Eleftheria terrae: one gene and its partner. The protein of the gene in region 1 interacts with the protein of each later gene in a pairwise test. Links are inferred from orthologs where the notes say so. Each region holds a gene or a part of one and is shown on either strand. Other genes may lie near its edges.

What was found. Proteins that work in one complex are often made in the same cells at the same time.
Region 2: the proteins of recO (region 1) and recR interact in binary tests that used the Escherichia coli proteins (3 or more experiments, as listed by UniProt). The link is inferred for Eleftheria terrae from one-to-one orthologs.

Annotation. Positions count from the first base shown.
Region 1 is NZ_CP106951.1:2,168,328-2,171,055, forward strand. It holds recO (DNA repair protein RecO), read right to left. Parts: upstream 1,897-2,728; coding sequence 1,105-1,896; downstream 1-1,104. Other genes in the region: acpS (holo-ACP synthase), read right to left, coding at 1-314; N7L95_RS09440 (pyridoxine 5'-phosphate synthase), read right to left, coding at 311-1,108; era (GTPase Era), read right to left, coding at 1,925-2,728. UniProt on the Escherichia coli protein: Involved in DNA repair and RecF pathway recombination.
Region 2 is NZ_CP106951.1:1,088,676-1,092,394, reverse strand. What follows is about bases 621-3,325. They hold recR (recombination mediator RecR), read left to right. Parts: upstream 621-1,534; coding sequence 1,535-2,116; downstream 2,117-3,325. Other genes in these bases: N7L95_RS04835 (ABC transporter substrate-binding protein), read left to right, coding at 2,662-3,325; N7L95_RS04840 (MAPEG family protein), read left to right, coding at 2,169-2,576; N7L95_RS04850 (YbaB/EbfC family nucleoid-associated protein), read left to right, coding at 1,147-1,473; dnaX (DNA polymerase III subunit gamma/tau), read left to right, coding at 621-1,074. Outside these bases: more of dnaX, read left to right, coding at 1-620; more of N7L95_RS04835, read left to right, coding at 3,326-3,719. UniProt on the Escherichia coli protein: May play a role in DNA repair. It seems to be involved in an RecBC-independent recombinational process of DNA repair. It may act with RecF and RecO.

The sequences.
Region 1 (2,728 bases):
GCCGCGAACCACTCGGCCAGTCCCCGGTGCAGCCGGATCTCGGGCTTGCCGCTCGGTGCCTTGACGACCTCGCAGTCGCGCCAAGTCATCGGCATGCGCATGCCCAGGCCGATGGCCTTGGAGAACGCCTCCTTGGCCGAGAAGCGGGTCGCCAGGTAGCGCACGCCGCGCGCCGGCACCTTGGCCAGCCGCTGGTGGAACACCTCGATCTCGTGCGGCCCCAGCACCTTCAGCGCAAACCGCTCGCCATGGCGCTGCAGCGCCGCCTCGATGCGGCGGATGTCGCAGATGTCGGTACCGATGCCGTAGATCATGCGCGCGGGTCGCGGGCGCGCACCGCCTCGGCCTTGAAGTCGGCAATGGCCTGGCGCAGGCCGACGAACACCGCATGCCCGATCAGCGCGTGGCCGATGTGCAGCTCGCTCACCTCGGGCAGCGCGGCCACGGCCGCCGTACTGCTCGGAAACGGATGCGGCGCGGGCCGGTCCCACACGGCCAGGCCGTGGCCGGCGTTGGTCTGCAGGCCCAGTGCACGGCCGCGGCGCAGGCCGTCCTTCAGGCGCTGCAGCTCGCTGGCCATCCCGCCCTGGTCCTGCGCCCACCAGGCATTGGCATAGGCGCCGGTGTGCAGCTCGACGCAGGGCGCACCGGCGCGGGCGCTGGCCTCGATTTGGGCGGCGTCGGCGCCAATGAAGAGCGAGACCCGGCAGCCGGCCGCCGCGAGCCGGCCGCAGGCCTCCTTCACGCGGGCGAACTGGCCGACCACGTCGAGGCCGCCTTCGGTCGTCACTTCCTGGCGGCGTTCGGGCACCAGGCAGACGTGCTCGGGACGCACCTGCTCGATCAGCGCCAGCATCTCGTCGGTCACCGCCGCCTCGAAGTTCAGCGGCACCCGCAGCGCCGCCTTCAGGCGGGCCACGTCCTCGTCCCGGATGTGGCGGCGATCCTCGCGCAGGTGGAAGGTGATGATGTCGGCGCCCGCCTCCACGGCCAGTTCCGCCGCGGCCACCGGGTCGGGAAACCGACCGCCCCGCGCGTTGCGCAAGGTGGCGACATGGTCGATGTTGACGCCCAGCAAGGGCGCGTTCGAGGCTCCGGCGAAGATCATTTCTGCTGCAACTCCATCATCAGTTGCCGCGTGCGAAGCACGGGCGTCCCGAGATGATAGTGAAGCAGCAGACGCAACGCGCTCTTGAGTCCCGGCAAGGCGCCGGTACAGGCCTGCTGGGTGGCCAGCAGCGAGCCGGCGTCCAGGGCTTCCTGCAGCGCCGCCAGCGTGGCGCCGTCGACCGCAGCCGGTTCACCCAGGCGGGCGGGCCGCACGCCGAATTCGCCATGCAACAGGTAGCCTTTCTCGGGCCGCACCGGCTCCAGCGTCATCGTCACCACGCCCAGCTCCGGCAGCACGCCCAGCTGGCGCAGCAAAGTGAGCTCGAAGGCCCGCAGCGCCGCCTGCACCAGCTGTTCGTCACCGCTCGGCAGGTGCGGCAGGGTCTGCGCGTAGGCGTCGAACAGCTGCGGATGCGCATCGCCCCGCGCGAGCAGCTTCATCAGCAGTTCGTTGAGGTAGAAGCCGGTCAGCAGCGCCGCGCCGGTCAGCATGGCGCCGCCGCCGGCCCACTCGGCCGCTTTCAGGGTGTGCACCTCGGCGCTGTGCTCGTCGCGACTGCCGAAGCTCGCCGAGATGCGCTGGAACGGCAGCAGCACCGCCCGCAGTTGCGAGTACGGCCGCTTGGCGCCCTTGGCCACCACCGCGACCCGGCCATGCTCCCGGGTGAAAAGGTCGAGGATCAGGCTGGTCTCGCTCCAGTCGTAGCGATGCAGCACATAGGCTGGCTCGGCCGTGACCCGGAAGCCCGGACGTGCCGAGGCACTGCGACCCCGCGAGGCGGCCATGGCCGGTCAGCCTGCCCTTGCGGCAGCGTCACTCGTAGCCATAGCTGCGCAGGCGCTGCTCGTCATCGGCCCAGCCGGAGCGGACCTTGACCCACAGTTCGAGGAAGACCTTGCCGTCCATCAGGGTCTCGAGTTCCTGGCGGGCTTCGGAGCCGATGCGCTTGAGCCGCTCGCCGCCCTCCCCGATGACCATGCCCTTGTGGGCGTCGCGCTCCACCACGATGGTGGCCGAAATGCGGCGCAGCGCGCCTTCTTCCTCGAACTTGTCGATCACCACGGTCGAGGTGTAGGGCAGCTCGTCACCGGTGAGGCGGAACAGCTTTTCACGCACGATCTCACTCGCCAGGAAGCGCTCACTGCGGTCCGTCAGCGCATCCTCGTCATGCCACCACGGCTGATGCGGCAGGTAGGGGCGCACGATCTCCAGCAGGCGCTGCACGTCCTCGCTGCGCTTGGCGGTCAGCGGGACGAACTCGGCAAACGGGTGGCGTTCCTGCATGTCCTTCAGCCAGGGCGCCAGCTCGGCCCGGCGCAACACCTTGTCGAGCTTGTTGGCCACCAGGAAGACCGGCTTGCCCTCAGGCACCAGCGACAGCACCTTGGCATCGTCGAGCCCGAAGCGGCCCGCCTCCACCACGAACAGCACCACGTCCACGTCGCTCAGCGAGGACAGCACCGCGCGGTTGAGGGTGCGGTGCAGCGCGTTGCCGCGCTTGGTCTGGAAGCCCGGCGTGTCGACGAAGATGAACTGCGAGTCGCCCACCGTGCGGATGCCGGTGATGCGGTGGCGGGTGGTCTGCGCCTTGCGGGAGGTGATGCTCACCTTCTGGCC
Region 2 (3,719 bases), 1.1 Mb from region 1 along the record:
GGCGGTGGTGGCGGTGGGCGGCCGGCGTCCTCGGCGCCGCTGCAGCGGCCGGCGCAGAACGCCGCCCTGCGCGTGGCCATGCGCAGCAACGAGCCGTCGGCCGAGGCCGCTGCGCCAGGCGCGGAAGCCTCGCTTGCATTGCGCCAGCCCGGCACTCCGGCTGCGCGGCTCGACGGGCCGGCTGCCACGGGCACCGGCGTGGCAGCCCAGCCGGAGGCGCGGCCTGCGCAGTCCGCCCCATCGGCCGCTGCAGCGGCGGCCCAGCCAGCCGAGCCGCCGGCTCGGCAGCTGTCCGAGAACACCCCGGTCACCTCTGCCGGCCCGGCCCACCAGCCGCTCGCGGCGCCCCCGGTGGCCGCGGCCAGGCCGGTGGCCTTGCGCCAGTCAAGCACCGCGCCGGTACGCAGCATCCAGCCGCCGGCTCGCGCCAGCGCCGAACCCCCGCCTTGGGAGGACCTGCCCGAGGACCCTGCGCCGGCTGCTGCAGCCACTCGCCCCATCGCGCCCGCGCCGGCCCCGGCAGACCCCCGTCCGCCGCAGGTTGAAGCCGAGCCTGCGCCGGGCTCCGTGGTCCCGGCGCGAGCCGAGCCGGCCGTGCTCGACGTGGCACCGCCTGCCTTCGTGCAGCAGCAGCCGGCCTCCGTCGCTGCGCCGATCGCGGTGCCCGCCGCGGCGGACTCGCCCATTGGCGAGCGCTGGCATGCGCTGGTGCTGCAGATGGCTGAGCGCGAGCTGATTTCGGCCCTGGTGCGCGAACTCGCGATGCAGGCCGAGTGCTGCGCCATGGCCGACGGCGAGGCGCCCTGGCAGTTGCGGGTCGAGCGCAACACCCTGGCGGCCGAGGCCACCCGGGCCAAGCTGGAAGCCGCCCTCGCCGAGGTGCTGGGCCGGCCGGTGCGCCTGCAGCTCGAGGTGGCGCCGACGCAGGACACACCGGCCCGTCGTGAAGCCGCCAAACGCGCTGCGCGGCAGCGCCAGGCCGAGGAAACCATCCAGGGCGACCCGCTGGTGCGCTCCCTGATGCAGCAATTCAGCACCGCACGCATCGTGCCGGGCTCGATCCGGCCGGTATGAAGCTGTGCAGATTACCCGGGCGCCGGCCCCTTGATGCCGGCACCGACACCCCTTGAACCCGAAAGGAAAGACATGCTCAAAGGACAACTCGCGGGCCTGATGAAACAGGCCCAGCAGATGCAGGACAACCTCAAGCGCGCCCAGGAAGAACTGGCCAGCGTCGAGGTGGAAGGCCAGTCCGGCGCCGGCCTGGTGAAGGTGCTGATGACCTGCAAGCACGACGTCAAGCGCATCACGATCGACCCCAGCCTGCTGGCCGACGACAAGGACATGCTGGAGGACCTGGTCGCCGCCGCCTTCAACGACGCCGTGCGCCGCGCCGAGGAAGTCAGCCAGGAGAAGATGGGCAAGCTCACCGCCGGCATGCCGCTGCCGCCCGGCATGAAGTTCCCGTTCTGAGTGCCCGCGAGCGATTCGCGCCCGACCCGCATTCCCACACAACGCCGTACCGCTGCCACACATGTCGTCTTTCGATGCCCTGGTGCAGGCCTTGCGCCGCCTGCCCGGAGTGGGCCCGAAGTCGTCGACGCGCATGGCCTTCCACCTGCTGCAGCACGACCGGGAGGCAGCCCACCTGATCGCGCGGGCCCTCGACGACGCCATCCGTGATGTGCGGCACTGCCGGCTGTGCAATACCTTCACCGAGGCCGAGGTGTGCGACACCTGCCTCGACCCGCAGCGCGACACGGCGCAGTTGTGCGTGGTCGAGACGCCGGCCGACCAGGCCGCGGTGGAGCGCACCGGCAGCTACAAGGGGCTGTACTTCGTGTTGATGGGCCGGCTCAGCCCGCTGGACGGCATCGGTCCGCGAGAGATCGGCCTGGAGCGCTTGTTCGAGCGTGCCGCGGAGGGGGAGGTGCGCGAAGTGATCGTCGCCACCAACTTCACCGCCGAAGGCGAAGCCACCGCCCATGTGCTGGCCGAGGGCCTGAAGGCCCGCGGCCTGCGGGTGACCCGCCTGGCGCGCGGTGTGCCGGTGGGCAGCGAACTGGAATACGTCGACCTGGGCACCATCGCCCATGCCTTGGTGGAGCGGCGCTGAGCCGGGCCGCCTCTGTCCCCCCGCGGGATGCCTTTGCCAGGAGCGAAGACCGATGAGCATTGCCATCTGGTGTGTGTTGATCGCTGCCTTGCTGCCGATCGTGTGCGCAGGGCTGGCCAAATCCGGCCAGCTCGGCAAGCGCCGCAGCGAAGGCGGCTACGACAACCATGACCCGCGCGCCTGGCTGGCCCGCCAGCAAGGCTGGCGCCAACGGGCCAATGCGGCGCAGGCCAACAGCTTCGAGGCCTTGCCGTTGTTCATCGGCGCGGTGGCCATCGCCATCAGCACCGGCGCGCCGGCCGCGCGCGTGGACCTGTTGGCGGCGGCCTTCGTGGGGCTGCGGCTGGCCTACATCGCGCTGTACCTGGCCGACAAGGCGACCTTGCGCAGCCTGGTGTGGGCGGCTGCACTGGCCGTCAACATCGGCCTGTTGTTTTCCGGGACGGCAACGCGGGTGTGACGGGCAGTATCGCCGTCGCTGGGAGTTTCCCTGCCCGGATCGGTCCCGATTGGAGCCGGCAGGTCCTGCCGATAAGCTGCCGGTCATGCCGCTGCACCTGCCCGTTCCGCTGATGCGCCCTTCACGCCGCCCGAGCCGGCGCGACTGCCTGCGCACCTTCGGCGCCGCCGCGGTGCTGCTGGGCACCGGCCTGGGGGGCGCCCGGGCCCAGCCGGAGCAGGTTCGCGTCTCGGTGGCCCTCGGGCGGGGCGAGTCCTTCTGCCACCTGCCGCTGACGGTGGCGCAGGAGCTGGGCTACTTCCGCGCCGAGGGGCTCGACGTGCGACTGCTCGAAGTGCCGGAGCCGGGCAGTGCCTCGCATGCGGTGCTGGCGGGCGATGCCGAATTCGGTTCGGGCGCCTACCTGGGCCTCGTGTCCCGGCAATTGCAAGGGCATCCGCTGCGCACCGTGGTGCTCGAAGGGCGGACACCCAAGGTGTCCTTCGGTGTTTCTGCGCGGCTGATGTCGACCTGGCGCGGCATGGGCGACCTGCGGGGGCGGCGCCTCGGGGTGGCTGCGGCTGGCAGCCTGTCGCAGGTGCTGGCCCGCGTGTGCCTGGCCAAGGGCGGGCTCAAGCCGGCAGAGGTGCAGTTCGTCCCTCATGGTTCGATGCAGGAGGCCGTACAGGCCTTGCGCAACGGCGCGATCGACGCCCTGAGCCACCTGGACCCCGGCATGACACAGCTGGAGCTGCGCGGCGAGGCACGGGTGGTGGCCGATCCGCGCACGCCCAAGGGCGCACATGAGCTGTTCGGCGGCCCGATGCCGGGCACCTGCGTGTACGGGGCGCCGGCTTTCGTGGAGCGCCATCCGCGCACCTGCGAGGCCTTCGTCTATGCGGTGGTGCGGGGGCTGCGCTGGCTGCAGACGGCGCAGCCGCAGGACATCATCAAAACGGTGCCGGCCGAGCTGATGGGGGACCGTGCGCTCTATCTGGCGTCCTTCTTCAAGGTGCGCGAGTCCTACTCGCCCGATGGCGAGCTGCGTGAAGACGCCTTGCGCACCGCTTGGAAAGCGGCCGGCTGGCTGGGCGAGCCGCGGCCGCAGGACGACCTGCAGGCGCTGCTCGGCCGCAGCCATACCAACGAGTTCGTGCTGCGTGC